2 regions of the Ralstonia mojiangensis genome follow, and region 1 is predicted to be linked to the other one. Evidence: predicted binding sites of a transcription regulator. Region 1 holds the regulator's gene; the other holds the start of a gene.
The links. The regulator LexA, encoded in region 1, represses DNA repair genes until DNA is damaged. The targets are predictions, from matches to a motif close to ACTGTATNNNNATACAGT.
Positions count from the first base shown of each region.

Region 2: a site for LexA is predicted at 3,889-3,906, ahead of NG898_RS18280 (CppA family protein). Genes of this name have one in related genera too.

Region 1 is NZ_JAMXHU010000003.1:215,746-223,286, forward strand. Features, by position in the region: gene NG898_RS13065 (DUF47 domain-containing protein) at 1-354, opposite strand, end outside; gene NG898_RS13070 (replicative DNA helicase) at 504-1,892, opposite strand; gene rplI (50S ribosomal protein L9) at 2,034-2,486, opposite strand; gene rpsR (30S ribosomal protein S18) at 2,511-2,789, opposite strand; gene priB (primosomal replication protein N) at 2,802-3,128, opposite strand; gene rpsF (30S ribosomal protein S6) at 3,170-3,538, opposite strand; gene NG898_RS13095 (asparaginase) at 3,632-4,624, opposite strand; gene NG898_RS13100 (ferredoxin--NADP reductase) at 4,761-5,537, opposite strand; gene lexA (transcriptional repressor LexA) at 5,792-6,442, shown strand; gene NG898_RS13110 (hypothetical protein) at 6,562-6,747, shown strand; gene NG898_RS13115 (cupin domain-containing protein) at 7,091-7,402, opposite strand; gene NG898_RS13120 (dipeptidase) at 7,419-7,541, opposite strand, start outside.
Region 2 is NZ_JAMXHU010000004.1:370,598-378,138, forward strand. Features, by position in the region: gene NG898_RS18260 (M20/M25/M40 family metallo-hydrolase) at 1-1,144, opposite strand, end outside; gene NG898_RS18265 (histidine phosphatase family protein) at 1,401-2,075, shown strand; gene NG898_RS18270 (SDR family oxidoreductase) at 2,123-2,887, shown strand; gene NG898_RS18275 (MBL fold metallo-hydrolase) at 2,917-3,831, shown strand; gene NG898_RS18280 (CppA family protein) at 3,933-4,205, shown strand; gene NG898_RS18285 (LysR family transcriptional regulator) at 4,218-5,084, opposite strand; gene NG898_RS18290 (LysE family translocator) at 5,186-5,812, shown strand; gene NG898_RS18295 (hypothetical protein) at 5,997-7,052, shown strand; gene NG898_RS18300 (MFS transporter) at 7,127-7,541, opposite strand, start outside.

The DNA of each region.
Region 1 (7,541 bases):
GCAGATCATGGCGAGCTGGCGCGATTCGTCCGTCAGGTTGGTCACGTCATACAACGAGATGGTGAGCGACACGTCTTCCATCAGGTCGAGGATGTCGTCCATCGTCGTGATCAGTTTGTGGATCTCGTCGCGGTCGAGCGGGGTGATGAAGGTCTTGTGCAGCAACTCGATCGTGTCATGCGTGATGCGATCGGCCTTCTTTTCAAAGTTCTGCACATTGCGTGCATGCATTTCGGCATTGGGTAAGTCATTGACCAGCTCCTTGAGTGCATGGGCCGCCTTGACGGCGCACTCGGCGTGCTGGTTGAAGTACTCAAAAAACTTGCCTTCGGTGGGCATGAAGCGACCGAACATGATGATCCTTGGGAACGGAAAAAAGCAGGAGTCGTAAAAACAACGCCGGACGGGATCACCGCCGGCGCTGTCATTAAAACGCAATATTTTACCGGAACCGGCCCCGCGAAATACGTGGCACGTTGTGGCGGGCCGACACGAATTACAGGTTACGTATCGTTGTCAAAGAACGCATTGCCCCCGGTGAAGTTATCGAACTTCGTGTATTCACCCAGGAACGTAAGACGAACGGTACCAATTGGGCCGTTACGCTGCTTACCGATAATGATTTCTGCCGTACCTTTGTCCGGAGAATCGGGGTTGTAGACCTGGTCCCGATAGATGAACAAAATCACGTCGGCATCCTGTTCGATAGCGCCGGATTCACGCAAATCCGACATCACAGGGCGCTTGTTCGGGCGCTGTTCCAGGCTTCGGTTCAACTGCGACAGCGCGATCACCGGGCAGTTGAGTTCCTTCGCCAGACCCTTCAGCGAACGCGAGATTTCCGAAATTTCGGTCGCACGGTTCTCGCCACCACCCGAGCCGGACATCAGCTGCAGGTAATCGATGACGATCAGGCCGAGCTGCCCGCACTGCCGTGCAAGCCGCCGCGAGCGCGCACGCAATTCCATCGGGTTCAACGCGGGCGTTTCGTCGATGAACAGTTGCGCGTCGTTCATCTTCTGAATGGCATGCGTCAGGCGCGGCCAGTCCTCGTCGAGCAGACGACCGGTACGCAGGCGGTGCTGATCCAATCGCCCGACCGAACCCAGCATACGCATGGCGAGCTGCGTGCCCGCCATTTCCATCGAGAACACGGCCACCGGCAGGCCTTGCTCCACCGCAACGTGTTCGCCAATGTTCAGCGAGAACGCCGTCTTACCCATCGATGGGCGACCGGCCACGATGATCAGATCGCCGCCTTGCATACCGCTGGTCATGCGGTCGAGGTCAACGAAGCCGGTCGGTACGCCGGTAATGTCGCTCTGATTATCGCGGTGGTATAGCTCGTCGATACGCTCGACCACTTGCGTCAGCAGCGGCTGGATTTCCAGGAAGCCCTTCTGCCCACGCGAACCTTCTTCGGCAATCGCGAACACCTTGGATTCGGCCTCGTCCAGCAACTGGCGCACGTCGCGCCCCTGCGGGTTGAAGGCTCCGGCCGAAATCTCGTCGGCAATCGTCACAAGTTGGCGCAGCACGCCGCGGTCACGGACGATTTCCGCATAGCGACGGATGTTGGCAGCACTCGGCGTGTTCTGCGCTAGCGCATTCAGGTAGGCCAGGCCGCCCACCTCTTCCGCTTTGCCAGCGGCCTGCAACTGCTCGTACACCGTGATCACGTCAGCCGGCTTGGCCTGCGAGATCAGCTTGCCGATGTTGTGGAAGATCAGCCGGTGGTCGTAGCGGTAGAAATCGTGCTCATTGATGAAATCGGCAATGCGATCCCAAGCGGCGTTATCCAGCAACAACCCGCCAAGCACCGACTGTTCGGCCTCGATGGAATGCGGGGGCACCTTGAGGGAATCGAGCTGGGGATCGGAGGGCGCGTTCATGGCGGGATTATAGCGGCGCTGCTCGGTCTTCAATCTGGACCCCTGATACAAAGGACAACAAAAAAGGCAGAGACTTTCGTCCCTGCCTTCTTGACTCGCGTCGATCGGTGACCCGGGCGCCGCGAGGTGCTGCGCGCGTGCTTAGGCGGCGTCGCCCAGCACCGACACGTTCACGTCAACTGCCACGTCGGTGTGCAGCGAGACGACGACCGGGTGGTCGCCCACGGTCTTCAGCGGACCGTTCGGCAGACGCACTTGCGCCTTCTCAACCTTGAAGCCTTGCGCAACCAGTGCGTCAGCGATGTCGTGGTTCGTGACGGAGCCGAACAGACGGCCATCCACACCAGCCTTTTGCGACAGTTGCAGCGTCAGGCCGTTCAGCTTCTCGCCTTCGGCTTGCGCGGCAGCCAGCTTTTCAGCGGCCAGCTTTTCCAGCTCAGCGCGGCGGGCTTCGAATTCCTTGATAGCGGAATCCGTAGCACGGCGGGCTTGCTTGTTCGGGATCAGGAAGTTACGAGCGTAACCGTCCTTCACGCGCACCACGTCGCCCAGGTTACCCAGGTTGACGACCTTCTCGAGCAGAATAATTTGCATTGTGAGTTCTCCTTATCCCGCTGATTAGTGCTTGTGCTGATCGGTGTACGGCATCAGCGCGAGGAAACGTGCGCGCTTGATGGCCGTATCCAGCTGGCGCTGATAGATCGCGCGCGTGCCGGTCAGGCGGGCCGGGGTGATCTTGCCGTTCTCGCCGATGAAGTCCTTGAGCGTGTCCAGATCCTTGTAGTCGATCTGCTCAACGCCGGCCACCGTGAAGCGGCAGAACTTCTTGCGCTTGAACAACGGGTTTTGCTGCTGGAAGCGCTTCTTGTTCTTCGCGTCGCGCTGCTTCTTGTTCATGAATGCCATGATTCAATCCTTTACGAATACGTTACATCCGGAGATGTGAAAGACCAGTGCCTTACTGCTGCGGTGCTTGCGAGCCAGGAATCCTACGCAATCCAGGACAGTGCCCGGAGCGATGCGATCCAGAACGGAAGCCATCTTGCCGGCTGCCAGCGCTTCCATCGAAAACTCGATTTGCCGCACTGTTTGCGCTTCGACCGCCTGCCCGCTGTATGCCAGAAGACAATTGACGATCGGTACGCCGGCTGGGGTGTATCGCATCACCTCGCGCTCGACCAGAGTGGCGACGAGCTGCAGGCGATTGATAGCGTTATCCCCGTGGGTTTCGTTCATGCTGGTGATGCGCGGTCAGGCTTGCGCAGCACCGCGCGGCATCAGGCGGCCTGTTCGGTCTGAGCGGCGGCCTTCTTGGCCTCTTCGCGTGCGACTTCCTTCATCATCGGCGACGGCGCCGTTTCAGCCTTTTTGGTCTGAACGATGAGGTGACGCAGCACGGCGTCGTTGAACTTGAACGCGTGCTCGAGCTCAGCCAGGGTCTCCTTGCCGCACTCGATGTTCAGGCACACGTAGTGAGCCTTTGCGAGCTTCTGGATCATGTAGGCCAGTTGACGACGGCCCCAGTCCTCGACGCGGTGCACTTGGCCGCCTTGCGTGGTGACCGTGCTCTTGTAGCGCTCGATCATCGCGGGCACTTGCTCGCTCTGGTCCGGATGGACGATGAATACGATTTCGTAATGACGCATTGACGCTCCTTGTGGATTAAGCCGCCCGGGCGTCACACTCCGGTGCAGCAAGGTTGGTTAGCCTGCCATTATACGCAGGCCTTGGAGATTTTTTCAATATCGATCAATGACTTGCTGCAGAGAGGCAACTTCTGCCTGGGCGCGCCCCGAGGCCAGAAGCAACGTCAAGAGCACACGCGCTTTATATGGGTTCAGCGACCCGCTCGAGGCCCAACGCTCTCCACTAGGTTGCGCGGGCACCAAGCCAGCCCCGGTACGCGTGGAGCGCAGCACGAAAACGCCCTGCTGACTCGCCCGGTTCAACGCCGCCTCGAGATTCGCATGGATGGAGCCCGCGCCCGTTGCGGCAATTACCAGCCCCTGCACGCCCGCCGCAACTAACGCATCAACGACACGCGCATCGGGTTGCGCATAGCTCGCTATCACTTCCACCCATGGCCACTGGCTCGTTGGTGGCATCGGCAGAACTTCCGCTGCAGTCACGGGCTGCGCAGCACGCTGAAACTGCACTTGGGCGTCGAGCACGAAACCCAGCGGCCCCACATCCGGCGAAACAAAGGCCTCGACCGCGTAAGTGTGCGCCTTTTGCACATCGCGGGCGGCATGCACGCGCTGGTTGATCGCCACAAGCACGCCACGCCCGCGCGCAGACGGACTGGCGGCCAATCGCACCGCGTTCAGCAGATTCAGAGGCCCATCCGCCGACAGCGACGTTGACGGCCGCATCGCCGCCGTCAGGACGATCGGCGTATCGGTCTGCTGCGTCAGGTGCAGCAACATCGCGGTTTCTTCAAGCGTGTCGGTACCGTGCGTGATGACCACGCCATCCACGCGCTCGACCTCGACCCAGTGACGGATACGCGCGACCAGCCTTTCCCATACGTCGAACGTCAGGTCCTTGCTGTCGATCTGGGCGACCTGCTCGGCGCGCACGTTGGCGATGCGCTCCAAACCAAGTTTGCTGGCCGCGAGCAGTTGATCGATGGGGACGGCGCCAGCGCGATAGCGCGCGGCGGAGCCAGCGTCGTCAGCAGAGCCAGCGATTGTGCCGCCGGTGGCGAGGATGGCGATGGTAGGCAAGGACATCGTTGCAGACATGCGTTGTGGGCAAGGCGCGCATTGTATCCGCCCGCCCCGCCTTTGCCGACGCGGGATTGCCCTGTGCGCCCAGAAAACAAAACGCCGGCACACAGGCCGGCGTTTTGAACGGAAGCAGTGTCGATTATTTCTCGACGAAGGCGCGTTCGATCACGTAGTCACCGGCTTCGCCCATGCGAGGCGAAATCTTGAAACCACGGGCATCGAGCAGCTTGCAGGTGTCTTCCAGCATGGCCGGGCTGCCGCAGATCATGGCGCGATCGACAGCCGGGTCCATCGGGGGCAGGCCGATGTCGGCAGAAAGCTTGCCGTTGTCGACGAGGTCGGTCAGGCGGCCCATGTTGCGGAACGGCTCGCGCGTGACGGTCGGGTAGTAGATCAGCTTCTCGCGCACTTGATCGCCGAAGAACTCGTTATTTGGCAATTCCCGGGTGATGAAGTCGGCATAGGCCAGTTCGCTCACTTGGCGCACACCGTGCAGCAGCACGACCTTCTCGAAACGCTCGTAGGTATCCGGATCCTGGATGATGCTCATGAACGGCGCGAGGCCGGTGCCGGTGCCGAACAGATACAGGTTCTTGCCGGGCAGCAGATCATCCAGCACGAGCGTGCCGACCGGCTTCTTGCTCACCAGCAGCTTGTCGCCCACCTTCAGATGCTGCAGGCGCGAGGTCAGCGGACCGTTCTGCACCTTGATGCTGAAGAACTCGAGGTGCTCTTCATAGTTCGGGCTGGCAATGCTGTAGGCGCGCATCAAGGGCTTGCCTTCGACCTCCAGCCCGATCATGACGAAGTGGCCGTTATGGAAGCGCAGCGCCTGATCGCGCGTGGTCTTGAAGCTGAACAGCGAGTCGTTCCAGTGATGGACGCTCAGAACGGTCTCTTGATTGAAGGCGGACATGGTGACGTTCGGGCCAGCCCAACGAGGCTCAATCGGGCTATGTGGCGATGCAAAAAATCGGTCAAGGCCTTGATTTTATGCGATTCCCCGCAGCCGCGCCTGCATGGATTACGCATAAGCTTCTAACCACTCGCATGGGTTTTGACGCCGGTCATAAGGAGCGGGCGCTCGCGCAACACGTCACAACAAAATCACTTGCGCTTCCCGCATCACTGTATAAAATCACAGCACCTGTTCAAATATACAGTACACCAATGGCCGCCCTCACCCCTCGCCAACAGCAGATTTACGACCTGATCCGCCAGACGATCCAGCGCACGGGCTTTCCGCCCACACGCGCCGAGATTGCCGCAGAGTTCGGTTTCTCATCGCCCAATGCGGCCGAGGAACACCTGCGCGCGCTGGCACGCAAGGGTGTGATCGAACTGACGCCGGGCGCCTCGCGCGGCATTCGACTGCGTGCTGCCGGCGACGCGGTACAGCATCAGTTCTCGCTGCCGTCGATGGGGCTGATGCAATTGACGCTGCCGCTGGTGGGCCGCGTGGCTGCCGGTAGTCCAATCCTGGCAGCAGAGCACATTGATCGCCAGTATCAGGTCGACCCCTCGCTGTTCTCTGCGCAGCCCGATTTTCTGCTGAAGGTGCGTGGCATGAGCATGCGCGACGCCGGCATTCTGGATGGCGATCTCCTGGCCGTGCAGCGCGCCACCGAAGCCACCAACGGCAAGATCGTGGTGGCTCGACTGGGCGACGACGTCACGGTCAAGCGCTTCCAGCGCAAGGGCCGCCATGTCGAGCTGATAGCCGAGAACCCGGATTTCGAACCGATCCACGTTGATCTGGATCGTGATGAGTTTCACCTGGAGGGCTTGGCCGTCGGTCTGATCCGGCCTGCTGCTCCGTAAGTCTCCGGCGCATCTCAGCGCCAAAACTTCGCTGTTTGATCCAACCTGGAGGTGAGCCATCGACTCGCCAGGGCGGAGTCTTGCCACTCGCTTTTCCACCCGAACTCACGAGGTCTGCCATGCGACTCGGATCGATGTCTTCCCGCCGCCGCCCGGTACAGCCGGTACCTTTCCGCCAAACCCAGGGCGTGCGCATCTATCAGGGGGAGCAGCGCCGTACGATGGTTGGCAGCATGGCCGCCATCTGCCGCATGCTCGATGCGATTCCGGCAGCTTCACGTACTGCTGGCGCCGAAAGCTGCTGAGGGAAAGTAAGACGATGAAGGGCTTTGAAGGGCGCCGCCGCGGCCGATCAGGGCATACCCCAATGCTGTCGCCGCAACTGATTTCATACACTTGCCGTGCCCTGAGGACAGGGCTTTCTTCAACTGATTTTCGGCCCGCCGTTTGAGCGGGCTGTTTTTTCTGTTCGCAAGTTGCTGCAGCGGCACATTCAACGATTTTCCGTCAGCAAAACGGACGTTTACCCGGATGTTGTTTGGCGTACGTGACAGTAGTATTGCCAGTGCCCTCAGGGGCAATGAGATCGCTGAATTCAAAGCCCGCAGTTGCGGGCTTTTTTTTTCGCTGCAACCGGCCGGCGAGCCGCTAAACGCTCCCGGCTTTCTCGATGACGAGAATTCTTGCCTCGCCGCGCGGGTGCGCCACATGCTCGCAGCCGACGCCGGCGAAGAAGATGTCGCCGTGCTCCAGCGTCACGACCTTCTCTTCGCCGGCTTCGCGGTAATGCATGTCGACCGTGCCATCGAGCACCACGAACACCTCTTCGCCATCGTTCACATGCCAGCGATAAGGCTGGTCCGTCCAATGCAGGCGCGTGGTAATGCCGCTTATATTGGCAATGTCGAGTGCACCCCAGGCACGCTCGGCAGTGAACGACTTGGCGCGAATGATCTTCATGGCGATCGTGCCTCGTTTACTGCATCGACTGCAGATTGCCGATACGCACCAGCATCTCGGTGAACATCTGCATATCGAGGTCGAGGTCCGGCACTTCCTTGTACTCGTTGGCGTTGTGCGCGGTGTACTTCTTGCCGGG
Region 2 (7,541 bases), on a different contig from region 1:
CCTCCGGCGTATGGATGCCGCCGCCAACGATGCCGAAACCATCGAGCGTGGGCGTGCCGACACCCGCCGACAGGCTGGAATCAGCCGCGCCGCCGCTGCCCTCAAGCGTCAGCTTGCGTCCGATCTCGCCGTAGATGGCTTGCGCCTTGGCGGCAAGTTCGTCCGACGCGGCATTGCGCGGCATCGGGGGGAAGCCTCGCACCAGCGACGTCTTCACTTCCGTATCGGGGATCAGCTTGTTGGCCGACACACGCGTCAGATCGCGTTCCACGCGGTCGAACTCCTCCGGCACGGCCACGCGCACGTCTGCATAGGCCGTTGCATGGTCGGGAATGACGTTGGTTGCGTCGCCCGCCTTGAGCACGGTCACGTTGAAGGTCGTCTGCTTGGCGCTGTCGCCCAACTTGCCGAGCTGCAACACCTGGTGCGCCAATTCGTTGGCGGCGTTGCGACCCGATTCGGGTGCCACACCGGCGTGCGCGGCCTTGCCTTTGATGTCGATCTCCGCCGTGCCGCTGCCCTTGCGCCACACGACCAGCCCATCAGCGGGCCGGCCGGGCTCCAGGTTGAGCGTCACGTCATGCTGCTTGGCCTCGCGCTCGATCAACGCGCGCGTGCCCTTGGAGCCGGTTTCCTCGTTGGTGTTGAGCAGCAGCGTGACTTGCCCGTATTGCTTGAAGTCGAGCTGCTGAAGAATCTTCATCGCGTACAAACCCGCCACCACGCCGCCCTTGTCGTCCATCACGCCGGGGCCGTAGGCGCGCTTGTCCTTGATGGTGAACGGCTTGGCGCGGGCCGTGCCGTCTTTGAAAACGGTGTCCATGTGGGCCATCAGCAAGATGCGCGTCTTTCCAGTGCCCTTCCAGGTGGCGAGGATGTTGTTGCCGACTGCCGGCGCGGCGGACACCGTTTCCACGTGGGCGCCGGCCTTGCGCAGTTCATCGGTGACGATGCTGCCCATCTGGCTGAGCCCCGCTTCGTTGCCCGTCCCCGAATCGATATTCACCAAGCGCTCAAGCAGGTGCAGTGCGTCGCCACGGTAACCCTCTGCGGCGGACAGCACCTTGGGATTGGCATCGGCAGCGCAGGACAGCCCTGAGGCACACAGCAGCAGCGCAGCAACGGCAAGGCGGGATGGTTTCATACGGGACCTTTGTAGCGGAGTGGCAAAACGGCCATTACACACAAGATCGGTGCTTGCGGGGGCGGCCATGTTGCGCGAGGCGCACGGGTGTCACCCGCAGCTTGCTCTGGCAGACAAGTCATGCAGGGGCGGCGGGTGGCACGATCAAGCACTGGTGCAACTATTCATTGCATGCATTACCGGTCATTCAAAGAATAAATTTCACAAATAATGCACGCCCCGCTAATCTGATCCCCTTTGATTTGGCGAGCAGACGATGGCGGAGCTTTATCTCGTACGGCACGGACAAGCCTCGTTTGGCGCGGCAGATTACGACCGGCTCTCTGAACGCGGCGAGCAGCAGAGCGTCTGGCTTGGTGAATATTTCGCGCGGCAGGACATTGTTTTTGATCGCGTCATCTGTGGCACCTTGCGCCGCCATGAGCAGACCGTCGACGGCATCCTGCGCGGCATGGGCATTTCGGGCGCAGCGTATGAGCAGCACGCCGGGCTGAACGAATACGACTTCCAGGGGCTCTTTGCCGCGCTCGGCGAAGATTTTCCGGAGCTGACACAACTGGCCTCAGGCTCGATGCGCGATCACTACCGGGCGCTCAAGCAGGTGCTGCATCTTTGGTCGGACGACAAGATTCGCGGGCCGCTGCCCGAGACCTGGGCCGCCTTCCAGCAGCGCGTGGCCGATGCGCGCGCGGCCATCCAGGCCGGCGGCGGGCAGCGTGTGCTGGCGATCAGTTCCGGCGGCCCAATTGCGGTAACCGCGCAGCAGGTGCTGGCCGCCCCACCCACGAGCGCCATCGCGCTGAATCTGCAGATCCGCAACAGCAGCGTCTCGCAGTATTTCTTCAACGCTGAATCGTTCCAGTTGGCCACTTTCAACGGCGTCCCGCATTTGGACGACCCGACGCGACGCGCATTCCAGACATACGGTTGATCGCCCTGGCGGACGACCAAAACACAAAACCATTGGAGGAGCACACCATGAGCACGAACCTGTTCGACCTGACCGGAAAGATCGCCCTGGTCACCGGCGCCAGCCGCGGTATTGGCGAAGAGATTGCCAAGCTGCTTGCAGAACAAGGCGCGCACGTGATCGTATCTAGCCGCAAGCTGGCCGACTGCGAAGCCGTGGCAGAACGCATCCGCGAAGCCGGCGGCAAAGCAGAAGCCCTCGCCTGCCACGTCGGGCGCATGGAAGACATTGCAGCGGCGTTCGACACCATCCGCCGCACGCATGGCCGGCTCGACATTCTCATCAACAACGCGGCGGCAAACCCGCACTTCGGCCACATCCTCGACACAGATTTGGCGGCCTATGAGAAGACCGTGGAGGTGAATATCCGGGGCTACTTCTTCATGTCGGTTGAAGCCGGCAAGATGATGAAGGCGCAGGGCGGCGGTGCGATCGTCAATACCGCGTCGGTCAATGCGCTGCACCCCGGCGACAAACAGGGCATCTACTCCATCACCAAGGCCGCCGTGGCCCACATGACGCGCGCCTTCGCCAAGGAATGCGGGCCGTTCGGCATTCGGGTGAATGCGCTGCTGCCGGGTCTGACCAAGACCAAGTTCGCAGGCGCCCTGTTTGAAGACAAGGCCACGTACGACCGCTGGATCAGCGAGATCCCGATGCGCCGCCACGCCGAGCCGCGCGAGATGGCCGGCACGGTGCTTTACCTCGTGTCTGATGCGGCGAGCTACACCAACGGCGAGTGCATCGTCGTCGATGGCGGCATGACGGTCTGACGCAGGCCTTGCCGCCCGAAGGAAGCGAGATGACGACCCTGCCCCACGCCGCAGTCGCGCGTGCCGATTTCGGCCGTGTGTCGGTGTTCTTCGGTGAGAAAAGCGGGAAATATCCCGATGGCAACCAGGTCGTCATCCGCGGCTCGGACACGCTGGCCGCGTTCGACACGCCGCTGGTTTCCAACCACATCGGCCCGGAATTTGACGCCACCGAGCTGGTGGTAATGGGGCATGTGCATGAAGACCACATGGCCGGTCTGCATCGGCTGCCCCGCGCGACGGTGCACGTGAATGAAGCCGATCTGGCCGCGGCTCAAAGTTGGAACGGCATGGTCGCCACGTACGGCCTGGACGATGCCACCGCCCCGGCCATGCTGGAGAAGCTGCAGCGCGAATTCTTCTATGCGCCTCGCCCCGATGCGCTGGGCTATGAAGACGGGGCGCAGTGGGACCTGGGCAATACGCAAGTCCGCGCGTTTCACATGCCCGGCCACACCGCCGGCCATACCGTTCTGCTGGTCGAGCCCGAAGGCGTGGCATTCATCGGCGACATTGACTTGACCGGCTTCGGGCCCTATTACGGCGACGCCTCCTCAAGCCTGCGAGATTTCCGCCGCACTCTGGCGCGCTTGCCGGACATTCCAGCCGAGGTGTGGGTCACGTCGCACCATCGCGGCATCTACACAGACCGGGAGCATTTCCTGCGCGACTTGGCGGCGTATACGGCCAAGCTCAATGAACGCGAACAGCGCCTGTTGGCCATGCTGCGCGAATCCCCAAAGACTGTGGCGCAATTGGTGGAGCAACGTCTGCTGTATCCGCCGGGCTACGAGGCGTTGTGGGTGGTCAGCGCGGAAACCCGCACGATTTCCCAGCACCTGGCCGAACTGCAGGCCGATGGGCGGGTGCAGGTGGACGGATACGGCATGTACCGGGTCGACTGAGGCGACCGTCGCGGTGATGCGGCGCGCCCGCAACATCGTCCTTGAAATCTGTGGATACCTGTATATATTTACAGTAACTGTAAATTTATACAGCACTCGCCATGGACGACCTGATCCGCATCAAAAACGAGTACGACCGCCAGACGGTGCTCTGGCTGCGCGAGCGCCTGGGTGAACAGGCGCTGAACGAAGTCGTGTTGCGCATGGAGGTGCGTGGGCGGCCGTATGCGTCGGAAGTCTGCCGCACGCTGGGTCTGACGCCGCCGCCGCGCAAGCGGGCGACCCCGCGTGCGCGACCGCTCAATCGGGCCGTGGGCGAGGCTTATCTGGCCACCATTCGCGGCATCCTGGGCGGTGGGCATATGGCGGCGTAGCGCCGGTTTGCGTCATTCCTCCAGCGTGGCAGCGGTCTCTTCGCGCAGCCAGGCGAGCCAGGCGCCAGCCGGGCTGTCGGCGGCAATAGGCGCATCGGCCAGCAGGTAGTAGCCTGAACCGTCACGCCTAAACCCTTCGGGCGCAATCAGCCGCCCATCTTTCAGGTCATCACCCGCCATCAGCTTCGATGCGATGGCCGTGCCCTGCCCCGCCAAGGCCGCCTGCAAACTCAGATAGAAATGTTCATATCGCGCCTCTGGCAGCCGCCCACGCGGCCGCGCCGTGCCGCTGGCACGCCACCACGCCTGCCATGCATCTGGGCGCGTGGCGGTGTGCAGCAGCCGACGGCGCGCGGCAGGATCCGCTTCGCGGGCGTGCACCGGACCAATCCATTCGTCGCAAATGGGCGCCGCATGCACGTGTGCGGGCCATGCAAAGTCATCACGGCGCAATGCCACGTCCACACCGGTGCGTGCGAAATCGATGGGGCCGCCCGCCGCAAACAGATGAATCTGGATGGCCGGATGCCGCGCCTGAAAACGCGACAGTCGTGGGATCAACCACCGCATCGCAAGCGTCGGTTCGCATGACACCACCAATGCGGAAGACGTCGCCCGGCGAGCAATCCGGTCGATGCTATCCGTGAGAATTCCGAACGCATCGGTGGCGGCCGCATGCAACTGTTCACCCGCGGGCGTCAGGAAAACCGCCCGATTGCGACGCTCGAACAGATCCACGCCTAACGACGCTTCCAACTGCCGTATCTGCCGGCTGACAGCGCCATGTGTCACGTGCAGTTCCTGCGCCGCGCGCACGAAGCTGCCATGCCGAGCTGCGGCTTCAAACACACGCAGCGTATTCAAGGGAGGCAATGCCATCTGTCAGTTTTTCTCACCGAAAAACGGCATCATAAATCGATTTTCAGCGATGGCGGAGGCCTCCAGAATCGGCGCATCCTCACTTTGCGATTGCGCCTGACATGAGCGAACTCCTTGCTGTTGCCGTCATCACCATCCTGGCCGTCATCAGTCCGGGCGCGGACTTTGCCATGGTCACGCGCAACAGCCTGCTGCATGGGCGGCGCGCAGGCGTCCTGTGCGCAGTGGGCATTGCGCTGGGCGTGCAGGTGCACGTGTTCTACACGATGTTCGGCGTAGGGCTGCTGATCGCGCATGCGCCAACGCTTCTGCAGGGCATCAAGCTGGTGGGCGCGGCGTACCTGGTGTGGATTGGCTGGAAAACGCTGTCGGCCAAGCCGTTGCCGAGCGGCGAGACTGCCGGTGACAGCGTCGGTGCTCCAACGCTATCGACCATCGCCGCGCTGCGCATGGGCTTTCTCACCAATGCACTCAATCCGAAAACGACGCTGTTTGTGGTCAGCACGTACACGCAGGTTGTTCACGCGGGCACACCGCTCGCCGCCCAGTTCGGCTATGGCGTCTTCATGTCGGCGGCGCACGCGATGTGGTTTGCGTTGGTGGCGGCGGTGTTTGCCTCAGGTGCGTTGCGACGCTCGCTGCTGGCACGGCAACGCCTCGTAGACCGTGTGATTGGCGTGATCCTGATCGGTTTGGGATTGGCGCTAGGGCTCGCGCGGCTTGCGTGATGTCACACAGAGCGGCCTGCCCGTGCCTGCGCCCATGCCGTCTGCCCCAGGTCTTCTGCTGCATTAACAGGCGCCAGCCTGTTTGAGACAGTGCCCTCGCGCCCTGCCCCGTCGCCACATGGCGATGGAGGCCACCGCGCAGACCCGCTGACCCGCAGCACAACCTCACACCTGGAGTGCAACCATGCAATGGAATCGCGCCTTCACCGACCTCATCCGCAACGGTCGCGCAGCTTACTGGGGCAACTGGACGCTCGCCCCCACCATCAAACCCGGCGCCGTCGGTTTTGTGTCGCCCGACACCGGAGACTTCACACCCGTCAAGCCTGAAACGCCGGGCGTGGCAGTCAATACGCGCACCGTACCGAATCAATGGAAGCTGTCGACCAACAACGTCCACCGCACCGAGACCAGCGTCAAGCTCGATGGCTCGGCCACCGATCCTGAAAGCGGCACGAAGATTAACGCAGGCGTGGAAGTGAAATGGGAGTTCTCGGCGGTCGGGTCGATCGCCTCGGAATTCGGCATTGCGTCGGAGTCGTACATCAATGACCTGACGCAGCTCACACGGCCCGAGACGATCAAGTGGCTGGCTGAGCAGGCACAGTCCGTCAGCATGGGTTCGGGCGGGAACATCGCGCAGGGCTTCGGCGTGGTGACCAGCGTGATTCTGGCCAACAGCGGGCTGAACGTGGGCTCGCAAGACAACAACTCGTCGTTCTCGATTACTGGTTCAGCAGGTGCCGTGCATGACATGCTCGGCAGCGCGACGGGCAAGGGGTCGTTTGTGTCGGTCAACCAGACCAAGAGCGTCGACCAGCATCTGTGGCCGTTCGAGCCCGGCAAGCAGGCGCCCGCGCCCATTCCGGTGGCCTACACCTTTGCGTCGTTCGACGGCAACCTGCTGATCCCGAACTGGATCACGCGCCTGGGCGGCTTCGAGATCTACTTCAACAACAAGCCCGGCTGCACCTACGTCACGCACATCAAGCTGCGTTTCAACACGCCGCAAGGCCCGCGCAGCGACGAGTTTTCGCTCAGCGGCGGCATCTCGAAGACGGTCGCGAACATCCCGCTCAACGCCACCGATATCCAGGTCGACGTGAAGTTCCAGGGCGTCGTGAACAGCGACAACTATTCGTTCCGCTGGCCCAGCCCGCTCGGCCAATGGCTGACCGGCCGGCGCGAGATCGAAATGACCGGCGTGTGGCCGGGCCCGACCCACGCCGTCGAAAAGTAACGCCAAAAGCAAAGCGGCGGATCGGCCGGGAGGGGACGTCCGCCGCGCTGTCTCTGTATGCGACGTCTGGTACGTTAAGCCACCTGCTGGCGCTTGCGCTCGATATCCGGCAGGAACACCGTCAGCAGGCCGATGAGCGGCAGGAACGAGCAGAGGTGATAGACGTTGTAGATGTCGGTTGCGTCAGCCAGCTTGCCGAGCACCGCAGCGCCAATGCCGCCCAGCCCGAACGCAAACCCAAAGAACAGGCCCGACACCATCCCGACCTTGCCGGGAATCAGCTCCTGCGCATACACGAGGATGGCCGAGAACGCCGAGGCCAGCACCAGCCCGATGATCACCGTCAGCACGGCGGTCCAGAACAGGTTGGCGTACGGCAGCAACAGCGTGAACGGCGCCACGCCCAGGATCGACACCCAGATCACGACCTTGCGGCCCACGCGGTCACCAATCGGCCCGCCCACGATCGTGCCCACCGCCACCGAAAAC